One region of the Kitasatospora sp. NPDC058184 genome, then DNA from elsewhere that is predicted to be linked to it. Evidence: riboswitches for the same ligand, from Rfam matches in the RefSeq annotation. Region 1 holds a riboswitch; the other holds the start of a gene.
What was found. Region 1 has a riboswitch for S-adenosylmethionine ahead of ACFVXH_RS15265 (IclR family transcriptional regulator). Riboswitches for the same ligand answer to the same signal wherever they lie in the genome.
Positions count from the first base shown of each region.

Region 1 (7,246 bases):
CGCGCCGGGATCGTCCGGACGGCGCCGGGCGAACGCGCGCAGCAGGTCGTGGAAGCGGTAGCGGCCGGGGAAGGGCGACTCCATCATCGCCACGTCCACCAGGGCCTCCAGCAGGTCCTCGGCGTCGTACTCGTCCAGGTCCAGCAGGGCGGCCGCGGCCTGCAGCCCGAGGTCCGGCCCGTCCACCGAGGCGGCCAGCCGGAACGCCCGGGCCTGGGCGGGCGTCAACTGGCGGTAGCTCAGTTCGAAGGCCGCCGCCACCTCCAGGTCGCCGATCCGCAGCTCGTCGATCCGCCGCCGCTCGACCGCCAGCCGGCGGCCCAGCGTCTGCACCGTCCAGCTCGGCCGGGCCGCCAGCCGGGCCGCCACGATCCGGACCGCGAGCGGGAGGTGGCCGCAGACGAGCAGCAGCTCCCGGGCGGCCTGCGCCTCGGCGGCCAGCCGCTCGGCGCCGATGGTGCGGCCCAGCAGTTCGAGCGCCTCCTCGGGCTCGAAGACGCCGAGGTCGGCCTGGACGGTCGCGGGCAGGCCGGACAGTCGGGTCCGGCTGGTGGTGAGCACGGCGCAGCCGACCGCGCCCGGCAGCAGCGGTCTGATCTGCGCGGTGTCGTGGACGTTGTCGAGCACCAGCAGCAGCCGCCGGCCGTCCACCGCCGAGCGGAACAGCGCCGAGCGGGCGTCCAGACCCTCCGGCACCGCGTCGGCGGGCACGCCGAGCGCCACCAGGAAGCCGCTGAGCACCGCCTCCGGATCGGCCGGGGTGGCGTCGGCGCCGCGCAGGTCGACGTAGAGCTGACCGTCCGGGTAGGCCTCGCGCACCCGGTGGGCGACGTGCAGGGCCAGCGCGGTCTTGCCGACCCCGCCCATGCCGACCACGGTCGCGATCACCAGCGCCTGCTGGCCCGGTGCGCCGGGGTTTCTGTCGGGCGCCCCTCCGTGCGCCCCGCCGAGAGCCTTGCCCAGCCGTTCGACCAGGACCGATCGGCCGGTGAAGTCGGCCGCGTCGGGCGGAAGTTGGGCCGGTCTGGGGGTCGGTGTGCTGCTCCCGGCCGGGGCGGTGTTCCCGGCCGGTGCGGCGGCGGGAGCGTTCGGCGCCGACGGGCCGACGGGCGGGTCCGGTGCCTCGGCCCCGGGCGCGGCCGGCTCCGCCGGACCGGCGGCGACCGGGCCCGGGACGAGCGCGACGGGGACGAGCGCGACGGAGGGTGCCGGGGCGGCGAGCGACGGGTCCCCCTCCAGGATCCGCTGGTGCAGCAGGTCCAGCTCCGCCCCGGGCGCCACCCCCAGTTCGGCCAGGAACAGCTGACGCGCGCCCCGGAACACGGCCAGCGCGTCCGCCTGCCGCCCGGCCTGGTACAGCGCCCGCATCAGCAGCCCGTACGCCCGCTCGTGCAGCGGGTGCTCGGTGGTCAGCGAGGTCAGCTCCGGGATGCACCGGGAGTAGCGCCCCAGCGCCAGGTCCAGGGCGATCCGCTCCTCCAGCAGGGTCAGCCGCAGCTCCTGGAGCCGCTGGCGCTGCCGCTGCGCGAACGGCCCGGGGATGCCGGCCAGCGGCTCGCCCTGCCACAGCTCCAGCGCCTGGTTCAGCAGGTCGCGCGCCTGCTGCGGCTCCCCGGCGGCCGCCGTGCGCTCGGCCTGCGCCGCCAGCTCCTCCGCCTGCGCCGCGTCCACCGCGTGCTTGGGCAGCACCAGCCGGTAGCCGTCCCCGACCGAGGTCAGCACGGTCGGCGCGTCCGGCGCCTCGCCGTGCAGGACCTTGCGCCACCGCCAGGCGTAGGTGCGCACCGTCGTCATCGCGGTGCCCGGCGGCTCCTCGCCCCACAGGGCGTCGATCAGGTCGGTGGCGCTCGCGCCGTGGCCGGGCCGGAGCAGCAGCACCGCCAGCATCGCCTGCTGCTGGGGGCTGCCCACCTTCAGTACGGTCGCGCCGCGCTGCGCCCGCATCAAGCCCAGCACCGAGAACCGGAAATCATCCATTCCTGCACCTGCCCGCTTCATGTGCTCGCCCCCGCCCGCACGTGCCACCCCCGAATTGGTGAGTCCCTATCAACCCACGGGACCTGGCGGGATGTCGAGAGATCGTCGACCCGGTGGTGATCCGGTGTTGATCGGCCGTCGCCACAATCGGTGATGTGGCGCCCGCAGTCGGCCCGGCCCATCACCGCCGGACCCGCCACGTCCCCGGTCGCCCGGCCGCCGACCGGCGACCCCCACGGCTCTCGGAGGCGGACGCCCATGAACACGGACCGGAACAGCGACCTGAGCACCGGCCGGAAAGCGGATCCGAACGCGGAACCGAGTACGGCGTTGAGCACGGACCTGAGCACCGACCGGGCCACGGACCGGCAGGGCGGACTGGACACCGACCTGCTCCACCGCCTGCTCGACGTCGACCCGGCCTGCGGACCCGTCGAACTGCTCCACCGCGCCCGGGGCGAGCGCCACCTCCCGTACCTGGTGCTCGCCGCGCTCGCCCGGGAGGACGTCCGGATGGGCGCGCACGCCCGGGACGAGCTGCGGCGCGCCCGCGACCGGGTCGAGTGTTACGCCCGGGTCGCCCGCGACCTCGCCGACGCCACCGGGGTCCGCCCCATCCGAGACCTGCCGCTGGCCGGCTACTACCCGCCCGACCTGCCCCGGCCGCTGGCCGAGCTCAGCCTCGTCAGCCCCACCGAGGCCTCGCTCTGGCAGGCCGTCAACCGGCTGGTCACCGACCACCCGGTGGAGTCCGTGGAGGTCACCCTGCTCGGCGAGCGCCCCCGGCACACCGCCGTCACCCTGCGCTGGCCGGCCGGGGACCCGCTGCTCGACCCGTGGTACCAGGTGCGGGTCGCGACCGCCGCGCTCCCCGGCGACCTCGCCACCGTCCCGGTCCGCCCCTACCTGGCCGCCGACGACCACGTCGAATGCCTGATCGCCCTCGCCGAGGAAGGGCTCGGGCGCACCTTCCTCGCGGGCGACGTGATCGACGTGGCCCGGCTCGCCGGGCAGCCCTTCGAGCCCGTCGAGACCGCCGCGGTGGTCGCCGCCTACCGGCTCGCCCCGGAGGCCGCCGCCCTCCTCGACCTCGCCGCCGAGCACGTGCCGCTCGGCGCCCTGCGGGACGTGCGCACCGTCCTGGAGGCCGAGGTCGCCCCCGAACTCCGCCGCCGGACCTCTGCCGGCACCCCGCCGTGCCACGGCACCTCGCCGCGCCACGGCACGCTGCTGCGCCGCACCGTCATCCGGCACCAGTGGGACGAGGCGCTGCTGCTCCCGGCCGGCGACGCCACCCTGCTGCTCACCCCGGTCGCCGACTACCTGCTCGGCCCCGAGGGCACCCGGCCCACGGACCGCGAGCGCACCGCCGCCCTCGCCGCCCTGCACGCCTGGGACGCGACCCTCCCCGGCAGCCCGGACGGGGCCCCGTGCACCGGCCTGTCGGGGCCGCGCCACCGCTGAGCCGGCCCCGCGGGGCGTGGTCGAGGGCGGGTCGAGGGCGGGGGGACTTGCCGACCCGCCCCGGATGTCTTGTATCGTTCCTGGCGAATCATCCAGAGGGGTGGAGGGACCGGCCCTACGAAGCCCCGGCAACTCCCCGTTCGACCCGGCGTCCGAAGTACGCGCCGTGTTGGCGGGGGCAGTGCCAACTCCGGCCTGTCGCCACTGTGGCGCGGGAAAGATGAGGAGACACGGTGCTCTCTGTGCTGTCCTTCGCCCGGGCGCTTCCCGCCCCGGTCCTTTCGCGTACCCGTCTCGTGCCCGGCGCAGGCAATCGGCCGACTTCTCCGGCCTGTCCTCGCTGACCACACCCCCCGGCTCCCCGCCAGGAGCCGCCGTGAGCAGCGCGGACCCGCTGCTCCCGGGCCTTGAGACTGGAGTACCCATCCCATGGAGAACACGAGCGGCGTCGGCGTGCTCGACAAGGTCACCTCGATCCTCGGCACCCTGGAGGCCGGGCCCGCCACCCTGGGCGGCCTCGTCGCGGCCACCGGCATGGCGCGGCCCACCGCCCACCGGCTGGCCGTCGCACTCGAACACCACCGCCTGGTCAGCCGGGACGTCCAGGGCCGGTTCATGCTCGGCCCCCGCCTCGGCGAGCTCTCGGCGGCCGCCGGCGAGGACCGGCTGCTGGCCGCGGCCGGCTCGGTCCTCGCCCAGTTGCGGGACGCCACCGGCGAGAGCGCCCAGCTCTACCGGCGGCAGGGCGAGGTCCGGATCTGCGTAGCCGCCGCCGAGCGGCTCACCGGCCTGCGCGACACCGTTCCGGTGGGGGTCACCCTCCCCATGAAGGTCGGCTCCGCCGCCCAGATCCTGCTCGCCTGGGAGGAGCCCGAGCGCCTCCACCGCGGCCTGCAGGGGGCCCGCTTCACCGCCACCGCGCTGAGCGGCGTGCGGCGCCGCGGCTGGGCCCAGTCCGTCGGCGAGCGCGAGGTCGGGGTCGCCTCCGTCGCCGCGCCCGTCCGCGGCCAGTCCAACCGGGTGGTGGCCGCCGTCACGGTCTCCGGGCCGATCGAACGGCTCAGCCGCCACCCCGGCGCCCAGCTCTCCCAGGCCGTCGTCGAGGCGGCCCACCGGCTCACCGAGGCCCTGCGCCAGCCCTGACGGGGGCTCCGAGGCTCTCGGATTCCGAGGTTCCGGGGTTCCCTGGTCATGGGTTCCGAACCTCGGGTTCCGAGACTCCGGGCTCCGGGGCGCACCTCCGCGCGCCCCGGGGCCCGGTTCCGGCCCGTACCGGTCCCGGGTCCGGCTTGGCTCGGGCCCGGCTCGGGCCTGGTTCCGACCGGCTCAGGCCCGGTGCGGCAGGCCGGTGAGGCTGGGGCGGGGGATCCGGCTGATCACCGCGCCGATCAGTGTGCCGATCGACACCCCGAAGACCGCCGAGACGGCCGCCAGCAGCGACTGTGCCCCGTTGCCGACCTCGATCTGCGCGGTGTTCAGCAGACCGAAGGAGCCCGGCACGACGATCCAGAACGCCGGGAGGTAGAGCACCTGCCAGAGCGGACCGCCCGGCAGCCAGTGCACCAGGGTGGCCGCGACCGCGGCGGCGACGGCACCGGCCAGGCCGCCGATCGCCGCGCCGTGCACCGACCCCACCGCCACCTGGGCGGTGACGCTCACCGCGATTACCGCGACGATCCACGGGATGGCCGAGGGCGGGGTGTGGACGTTGACCACCACCCCGGCCACCGCGATCGCCAGCCCCAGCGCGATCACCCACCAGCTCGGCTTGGCCACCTGCACGTTGGCCAGCGCGGTGGACGGCATGCCGATCGCGGTGGCGGCCGCGGCCACCCCGGCGAGGAACAGCGTCAGCTGCACGGCGCCGGAGACCAGCCGGGCGGTGCCCGCGTTGGCCGCGCCGGCGGCGATCTCGGACAGCCCGGTGACCAGCAGTCCGCCCGGCAGCAGGATCGCCAGGGTGGCCACGATCGTCCGCAGCGGCCCGTCCAGCAGCGAGGCCCGCGCGAGTGCCAGGACCAGCAGCGCGACCAGGAAGCCGGCCGTGACGGGCAGCAGCGGCCGCAGGTGCGGCCGCCGCCGGGCGAGCACGGTCAGGCCCACCACGATCAGCGAGCCGAGCCCGGCGGCCAGCACGTTCGCCGCCACCGGCTGCAGGAAGATGCAGACCCCGACCCCGACCGGCAGCGCCCCGAAGTCCGCCACCCACGCGGGCCAGCGGGCGGGCGCCCGCCGGATCCGGTCCAGCTCGGCGCGCGCCCGCGGCCCGTCGAGTTCGCCCGCCCGCAGCCGGTGCACCAGGTCGAGGACGTCGGCCGTCTGCTCGAACCGCAGGGTGCCGCCGAGCGGCTGGAACCTGGTGGCGCCGTCCGGGTCCAGGGCCACGAACAGCCCGTTGGTCAGCGCGGCGACCTGGACCTCAGGGGCGCCCAACGCCCGCCCCAGTCCACGGAGTTCGTCCTCGACCTCATGGACGGGCAGGCCGCCGCCCAGCAGGGCTTCGCCCAGGTCGAGCAGGAGACGGCAGAGCGGGTCGGGCGGGGCGTCGGTGTCCCGGACCGATGGAGACTTGCTAGGCATGGCAGGTATCGTCCCACCCTGCCCGATTCGGTCTGAATCTGCCCCGGTCTGTTCGCTTCCCGAGCGCCTGCTGCTCCCGGGGTCCAGGTAGCCGCTACGCCGCTACGGGCGGACGGTGAGGACCAGCTTGCCCGTGACCCGGCCGGTCTCGCCCTCGGCGTGGGCCTTCGCGGCCTCCGCGAGCGGGTAGGTGGCGGAGACGTGCGGGCGCAGCCGCCCGGCTTCGACGAGAGCGGCGATCGCGGCCATGCCCGCCCGGTCGTGCTCGACCAGCAGGGCCTTCGCCGTCACGCCCAGCTCGGCGGCGCGCTCGGCCACCTCGTCGATCCCCTGGGGCAGGATCGACACCAGGACGCCGCCGGGCCGGAGGGTCTCCAGGGAGCGCAGCCGGTCGTCGCCGCCGAGCGGGTCGAGGACCACGTCGATGTCGCGGGCCTCCGCCACGAAGTCGGCCGTGCGGTAGTCGATGACCTCGTCCGCGCCCAGGCCCCGGACGAAGTCGTGCTTGGCGGCGGACGCCGTACCGATGACGTACGCGCCGCGCGCCTTGGCGATCTGCACGGCGACGTGCCCGACGCCGCCGGCCGCCGCGTGCACCAGGACCCGCTGCCCCGGCCGCAGCCCCGCCGTGTCGACGAGCGCCTGCCAGGCGGTGAGCGCCACCAGCGGGAGCGCCCCGGCCTCGACATGGCTCAGTACGGCGGGCTTGGGCACGAAGGCCCGGGCGGGGCCGGCGACGTACTCGGCGTGCGCGCCGGCGCCGTACGGGTAGGGCAGCATGCCGAACACCTCGTCGCCCGGGGCGAAGAGCGAGACGCCGACGCCGACCGCCTCGACGGTGCCGGAGACGTCCCAGCCGAGCGTGAACGGCGGCTGCCCGAGGAAGTAGCCGCGGTCGCGGTGCTTCCAGTCGGTGGGGTTGACCCCGGCGGCGTGGACGGCGACGAGGACCTGGCCGACGCCGGGCACGGGCCGCTCGACCTCGGCCTCGTGGAGGACGTCCGGGGTGCCGAGGGCGGTCTGGGTGATGGCCCGCATCGTGTTCGTGCTCATGGAGTTCGTGGTCATGGATCCAGCCTGCGGCCGCGCCCCTGACCAGCGAAATGGCAAGATTGCCAAAGACCGATAGAATCGTGCCATGCCTGCGATGGAACCCTGTGGTCCCCTCGGTTCTGGCGGCCCCGGCGCCCGGCCGCCGCACCGCGTCGTCGTCCTCGCCCTCGAC
Region 1 is NZ_JBHVVE010000007.1:44,393-51,638, forward strand. Features, by position in the region: gene ACFVXH_RS15255 (BTAD domain-containing putative transcriptional regulator) at 1-1,977, opposite strand, end outside; gene ACFVXH_RS15260 (hypothetical protein) at 2,308-3,441, shown strand; SAM riboswitch class I at 3,527-3,668, shown strand; gene ACFVXH_RS15265 (IclR family transcriptional regulator) at 3,871-4,584, shown strand; gene ACFVXH_RS15270 (threonine/serine exporter family protein) at 4,768-6,021, opposite strand; gene ACFVXH_RS15275 (NADP-dependent oxidoreductase) at 6,124-7,089, opposite strand; gene ACFVXH_RS15280 (GlxA family transcriptional regulator) at 7,169-7,246, shown strand, end outside.

Region 2 (7,246 bases), on a different contig from region 1:
CGGGACCAGCGCCATGGAGCCGATCAGGGTGTTGCGGATCATCTTGCGGCGGCCGAAGCCGGACTCGGCGGCACCGGTCTTGAACTGCTCGATGACGTCGTTGCGGACCTCGTCGGAGGCCTCGATCGGGTGACGCTCGGCGGGCAGCTCGACGTCCGACATCAGCGTGCGGGCCCAGTGGACCGCACCCGCGCCGATCATGAACAGCGCGACGCCCAGGGTCAGGCCGAGCGCGAAGTTCAGCGCGCTGACGTGACCGAGCGGGAAGATGTAGACGATCTTGTCCGGGTCGATGGCCACGTACGAGGCGATGAACCCGACGGTGGCGAGCATCGAGACCACGAACATCAGCGAGACCTGGCGCTCGGCACGCGACGCGGCCTTCTCGTCGATGTCGGTGCGACGGGGCTCGTGGGCCGGCAGGCCCGGGTCGGCGAACGGGCTGCCGTGGTCGGCCACCTCGCCGGCGGAGCCGTGCGGCTCCGGGAGCTTCTCTTCTGACATGTCGTGGCTCATGACTTCTTGGCCTTGGTGGTGTGGGCGGCGACCCAGATCGCGACCGCGATGAGCGTGCCGAGGCCGAAGATCCAGCCGAACAGACCCTCGGTCACCGGACCGAGGCTGCCCAGGGTGAGACCGCCGGGGTTGGGCTCATCGTTGGTGGTGTGGCGGACGAAGGCCACGATCTGCTTCTTCTGCTCCTCGGGCATGGTGGTGTCCGGGAACGACGGCATGTTCTGCGGGCCGGTCTGCATGGCCTCGTAGATGTGCTTGGCGTCCACGCCCTCCAGCGAGGGGGCGTACTTGCCCTTGGTCAGGGCACCACCCTGGCCGGCGAAGTTGTGGCACTGGGCGCAGTTGGTGCGGAACAGCTCGCCACCCTTGGAGACGTCCTCGGGGTTGGTCGAGGTGAACTGCTCCTCCGTCGGGGTCACCGGGCCGGGACCGAGGGAGGCGACGAAGGCGGCGAGCTGGTCGATCTCCGCCTGCGAGTAGATGTTCTTCTTGCGCGGGACCTGGGCGCCGGGCTGCTGGGCCGGCATGCGGCCGGTGCCGACCTGGAAGTCGACAGCGGCGGAGCCGACGCCGACCAGGCTCGGACCGTCACTGCTGCCCTGGCCGTTCAGGCCGTGGCAGGAGGAGCAGCCCACGGCGAAGAGCTTCTTGCCCTCATCGATCGCGAGCGACTGCGCGGCGACGTCGGCCTGCGCCTTGTCGGCGGGCGCGAACGCGGCGTACAGCCCCCCGGTTGCCGCCAGGGCGAGAAGTAGGACGACCAGCGCCGCCAATGGGTGGCGCCGTCGTGCGGAGAGCTTTTTCACGGAATAACCCCGGTGTCAGGATCTGGTCGACTGGTGGGTGCACCCGGCGGCCGGTCTGGCCGGCACGAGGCTGCCTGTCTAGGGCTGCGCGCGCGGTCGGTCGGTGGGAGCGTCGGCACCGGCAGAAGCGGCCCGTCGCCGGTGAGGGCGGGGGCCGCAGCCGGTGGCCAGCGACCTGATCAGCTGGTTACTTGATCAGGTAGATGGTCGCGAACAGGCCGATCCACACGACGTCGACGAAGTGCCAGTAGTACGACACGACGATCGCGGCGGTGGCCTGCTCGTGCGTGAAGCGCTTGGCTGCGTACGTCCGTCCCAGGACCAGCAGGAAGGCGATCAGACCACCCGTCACGTGCAGCCCGTGGAAGCCGGTGGTCAGGTAGAACACCGTGCCGTACGGGTCGGAGGACAGCGACAGGCCGTCCTTCTTGACCAGCTCGGTGTACTCGAAGACCTGGCCGCCGATGAAGACCGCGCCCATGGCGAACGTGAGGATGAACCACGCCCGGAGCTTCTTCACGTCTCCGCGCTCGGCGGCGAACACGCCGAGCTGACAGGTCAGCGAGGAGAGCACCAGGATCGTGGTGTTGACCGAGGAGAAGGGCACGTTGAGGGCGTGGGCCTTCTCGGTCCAGAACTCCGGCCCCTTGACGGAGCGGAGCGTGAAGTACATCGCGAAGAGGGCCGCGAAGAACATCAACTCGGAACTGAGCCAGACGATCGTTCCGACGCTGACCATGTTCGGCCGGTTGACCGATCCGTGCGCGTGCCCGGTTTCTACTGCTGTTGCTGTCGCCACGACGGACATTATGTCGGTCCCTTATTCCGTCTTCACGTCGGGGGGTGTCCCTCGGAGTGTCCGGTGCGTGCGGTATGCCCGCTTGGGGGGCGACGGGGTGTCCGTACGGGGGGTGAGCAGCGGCGTGTCCCTTTTCTGATGGTTCCTCGGAGGAGCCTGGACCCCGTTGCCCGGCGCGCCGGTGCACGGTCGGAGTAGCCGAGGGAGGTAGGGGGGAAGGCGCCCGGGTGAGCCGTACGGGTGGACCGGGCGGGGTCGGGTGACGGGCCGTCCTCCAGGCGGGTGAGTCCGGGGCGCGGCGGCTTGAGGAGGAACGTGCGCGAGGGGGACTCGGCGGGGGGTGATCGGGAGTAGCATCCGGATCAGGCGAACGTGGTCCGGATCACACTTGAGGGAGCAGGGCCCATGGCGTACACGACCGATGAGACGCTCACCGTCCTCGTCTACAGCGACGACCGCAACACCCGCGAGCAGGTGCTGACGGCGCTCGGCCGCCGCCCTGCCGAGGACCTTCCGGAACTGTCCTACCTGGAGTGCGCGACCACCCCCGCGGTGCTCAAGGCACTGGAGAAGGGGGGAGTGGACCTCTGCGTGCTGGACGGCGAGGCCGTTCCGGCCGGCGGGCTGGGCCTCGGGCGCCAGCTCAAGGACGAGATCTACGGCTGCCCGCCGGTCCTGGTGCTGATCGGCCGGCCGCAGGACTCCTGGCTGGCCGCCTGGAGCCGGGCCGACGCCGCGATCTCCCGTCCGGTGGAGCCGGTGGCGCTGGCCGGGGCGGTCGCCGCCCTGCTGCGGGACCGGCTGGCGAAGCGGACTCCGGCCGTCCGCTGAAATCCGCGCCAGGAGTAGGAAAGACAGGGGTAGAAGCGGGCGCTCCGCTCGATAGGCTGGCTCCATCCGTACGGACGTCCCCGGAGCGGGGAACCGACAACAGCTGGAGTCAGCCATGGTGAACGTGAACCCTGCGAACGGCGGTAGCGACCCCGCGCAGGTGGTCCGCACCTGGCCGGACCTCCTGGCGGCACTGTTGCAGGGGGAGGACCTCGACCGCTCGTCCACCGCGTGGGCGATGGACCGGATCATGAGCGGCGAGGCGTCCCCCGTCCAGGTGGCCGGGTTCATGATCGCGCTGCGGGCCAAGGGCGAGTCGGTCGAGGAGATCGCCGGCCTGGTCGACGCGATGTACGCGCACGCCGAGCCGCTGGAGATCCCCGGCCCGGCGGTGGACATCGTCGGCACCGGCGGGGACCGGGCGAAGACCGTCAACATCTCCACCATGTCGGCGATCGTCGCGGCGGCCGCCGGCGCCAAGGTGGTCAAGCACGGCAACCGGTCGGCCTCCTCGACCAGCGGCTCCTCGGACGTGCTGGAGAAGCTCGGGGTGGCGCTGGACCTCTCCCCCCGGCGAGTCGCCGAGGTGGCCGAGGAGGTCGGGCTGACCTTCTGCTTCGCGGCGAAGTTCCACCCCTCGATGCGGCACGCCGCCACCGCGCGGCGCGACCTCGGGGTGCCGACCGCCTTCAACATCCTCGGCCCGCTGACCAACCCGGCCAAGGTCACCGCGCACGCCATCGGCTGCTTCGACACCCGGCTGTCCGGGCTGATCGCCGGGGTGCTGGCCCGGCGGGGCGCCACGGCGCTGGTCTTCCGCGGCGACGACGGGCTGGACGAGCTGACCATCACCACGACCTCGCAGGTCTGGCTGGTGCGCGACGGGGTCGTCACGGAGTCCACCTTCGACCCGCGGGACGTGGGCATCGAGCTGGTCGGCATCGAGGCGCTGCGCGGGGCGGACGCCTCGTACAACGCCGAGGTCGCGCGGCGGCTGCTGGCCGGCGAGCACGGGCCGGTGCGGGACGCCGTCCTGCTGAACACGGCGGCGGCGCTGGTCGCGCTGGAGCTGGGCGACGCGCCGCTCACCGAGCAGCTGGCGGCCGGCATGGAGCGGGCCGCGAAGGCGATCGACTCCGGTGCCGCGCAGGACCTGCTGCGGCGCTGGTCGGAGGCCACCAGCCGGGCCTGAGGCGGCAGTTGGGGAGCCCGTGCCGGTACGCCGACGCGGGCTCCCGTGCTGTCCGGATGCTGGATGCCCGTTTGACCACCCGGTGGACCAGGCCTAGAGTCTTCGCCAGGTCATGAGTGACAGCGCCAAGCCCCAGCTGGCTGTCCGGCAACCCTCCGTCCGTGGCGGGGTGCCCTGGGTGAGGACCGGGTCGTCACGGCAAGCCGTCCGTGCGACAAGCGCGGACGCCCGACGACTAGCACTCCCGGGGTCCCTTGCCCCAGAAGGAGTGCATCCCCATGTCTCTGGCCACCGAAATCCGCACCCCGCTCGCCGTCCTCGGCGCCGACGTCCAGGTCCCGCTCGCCAGCGGTGAGAAGGTCGGCTACGCGGCGCTCGACTACGCGGCGAGCTCGCCGGCGCTCCAGCGGGTGTGGGACGACGTCGCCGCCTACGCGCCGTACTACGGCAGCGTCCACCGCGGGGCCGGGTACCTCTCCCAGCTGTCCACCGACCTGTTCGAGCAGAGCCGCCGCACCGTCGGCGAGTTCCTCGACCTGCGCGAGGGCGACCAGGTGGTCTTCACCCGGGCCACCACCGACTCGCTCAACCTGCTGGCCTCCGCCGTCCCGGCCGGCACCCGGGTGTTCGCCTTCGAGACCGAGCACCACGCCTCGCTGCTGCCCTGGGCGCACGCCGGACTGGACGTCACCTACCTGCGGGCGCCGCGCTCGCGGGCCGAGGCGGTGGCCGCGCTGGACGCCGCGCTCGCCGAGACGCCCGAGGGCCCCAGGCTGCTCTGCGTCACCGGCGCCTCCAACGTGACCGGCGAGCTGTGGCCGGTCGCCGAGCTGACCGCGACCGCGCACCGGCACGGCGCCCGGGTGGTGCTGGACGCCGCCCAGCTGGCGCCGCACCACCGGGTCTCGGTGCGCGAGCTGGACGTCGACTGGATCGCCTTCTCCGGCCACAAGATCTACGCGCCGTTCGGCGCCGGGGTGCTGGCCGGCCGGGCGGACTGGCTGGACGCGGCCGAGCCGTACCTGGCCGGCGGCGGGGCGACCCGGACGGTGGCCCGGGAGGCCGACGGCTCGGTGGCCGTGCAGTGGCACACCGGCCCGGCCCGGCACGAGGCCGGCTCGCCGAACGTCATCGGCGCCTACGCGATCGCCTCGGCCTGCCGGGCGCTGACCGAGGCCGGCTTCGACGGGCTGGAGGCCCGCGAGCAGCAGCTGATCGCCCGGCTGACGGCCGGGCTGGCCGAGATCCCGCAGGTCAAGGTGCTGAACCTGTTCGGCGAGGGCTCCGCCCGGGTGGGCGTGCTGTCCTTCGTCGTCCGGGACTGGAACAGCTCGCACTTCTCCGCCGCGCTGTCCGCCGAGTACGGCATCGGGGTGCGCGACGGCCTGTTCTGCGCCCACCCGCTGGTGCGCACGCTGCTGGGCGACGAGGACGAGGCACCGTCCGAGTGTGGTGCGCCCGAGCCGTCGCTGCCGGGCGAGCGCAGCCTGAACGCGATCCGGGTGAGCTTCGGCGCCGGGACGCCGGACGAGCACGTCGACCGCTTCCTGACCGCCGTCCGGGAGCTGGTCACGGAGGGCGCGGCGTGGAACTACCGCAACGAGGGCGGGCGCTGCGTCGCCACCGTGCAGGTCGAGCGGGGTCGGCGCGCCGAGGGCTGACCGCTACTCGTCCAGGCCGAGGGCGAAAGCGGCCTCCAGGTCGTGCTGGGAGTAGGTGCGGAAGGCGATCTGGGTCTCGGTGTGGGCCACGCCCGGGACCTTGTTGAGCCGGCCCGGGATGACCTCGGCCAGGTCGTCGTGCCGGCGCACCCGCACCATCGCCACCAGGTTGTAGCCCCCCGTCACCGAGTAGACCTCGCTCACGCCGTCGATGGCGGCGATGGATTCGGCGATCTCCGGGATGCGGTCGACACTGGTCTTGATCAGGACGATGGCGGTGATCACAGTTCGGGCTCCTTTGTGGGGTGCCGCCAGCGTATCGGGCGTCAGCCCGGTCGTCGCGGGGGGTGGCGGACCACGGTGCAGGCGTAGAGGAACCCGGCCGAGAAGCCGATCACGTGGACCAGGTACGCCACCCCGGGGCCGGCCGCGTGCACCGACCACCACTGCAGGACGAACCAGAGGCCGAGCACCAGCCAGGCCGGGAAGCGCAGCGGCAGGAAGAACAGCAGCGGGACGAGGGTGGTCACCCGGGCCCGGGGGTGGAGGCGCAGGTAGGCGCCGAGGGCGGCGGCGATCGCCCCGGAGGCCCCGATGAGCACCCGGGTGGAGTTCGGCGAGTGCGCCTCGGCGAGCGCGAAGCCGTACGTGGTCAGGCTGCCGGCGGCCAGGTAGAAGACGGCGTACCGGGCCCGGCCCAGCCGGCGTTCGACGGTGGGGCCGAAGACCTGGAGGAAGAGCAGGTTCCCGAGCAGGTGCAGCCAGCCGGCGTGCAGGAAGAGCCCGGTGAGGACGGACAGCGCCGGGCGCTTGCCCGGGGTCGGGGCGGCCGGGCAGCCGGGGACCGGGTCGGGGGCCTCGGCGAGCTGTCCGGCGGTCAGCGGCCGTCCGGCCAGCACCTCGGCCGGGACGGCGCCCCAGCGCTGCTCGTACCGCTGCTCCGCGCAGACCCGGGCCTGGCCCGTGCCGTACAGCGGGTTGAGCCCCGCGGCCGGGCCGAGCAGGAAGACCAGGGTGTTGAGGGCGATCAGGGCGTAGCTGACCACGGGGGCGGTCGCCGCCGGGCGGCCGCCCCGGGCGGCGGTGTGGTCGGGGACCGCGAGCGCCATGCGGCCAAGCATCCCTCCGGGCGCCGCAGGTGACACGGCGGTTTACGGCAGGTGGACTAGCCCGGGTGTTCAGGCAACCGGTGGTCGCGACGGTTGCCCCAGGCAATAGGCTTGGGGCGGGCATTCCCGCCTCCCGCCGCCGACGCCGGGGCTCCGGGGGGAGCGCCTGCCCCACCCAGGGACCACCCGAGAGGACCCCCGATGACCGTCCCCGCTCTGACCGCCGAGACGCGCTGGCGCTGCACCCTGTGCGGCAACCTCACCCGCTTCGACGTGACCCGCACCGCGCGGGTGACCGAGTTCCTGCACTTCGACCTGGCCGGCGAGTCCAA
Region 2 is NZ_JBHVVE010000001.1:510,460-517,705, reverse strand. Features, by position in the region: gene ACFVXH_RS02365 (ubiquinol-cytochrome c reductase iron-sulfur subunit) at 1-504, opposite strand, end outside; gene ACFVXH_RS02360 (c-type cytochrome) at 513-1,322, opposite strand; gene ACFVXH_RS02355 (heme-copper oxidase subunit III) at 1,510-2,130, opposite strand; gene ACFVXH_RS02350 (hypothetical protein) at 2,527-2,952, shown strand; gene trpD (anthranilate phosphoribosyltransferase) at 3,068-4,144, shown strand; SAM riboswitch class IV at 4,253-4,371, shown strand; gene ACFVXH_RS02340 (aminotransferase class V-fold PLP-dependent enzyme) at 4,423-5,805, shown strand; gene ACFVXH_RS02335 (Lrp/AsnC family transcriptional regulator) at 5,809-6,090, opposite strand; gene ACFVXH_RS02330 (rhomboid family intramembrane serine protease) at 6,132-6,914, opposite strand; gene ACFVXH_RS02325 (hypothetical protein) at 7,116-7,246, shown strand, end outside.
Region 2: it holds a riboswitch for S-adenosylmethionine, as region 1 does, so the genes downstream of both, ACFVXH_RS02340 (aminotransferase class V-fold PLP-dependent enzyme) here and ACFVXH_RS15265 (IclR family transcriptional regulator) in region 1, are expected to answer to the same signal.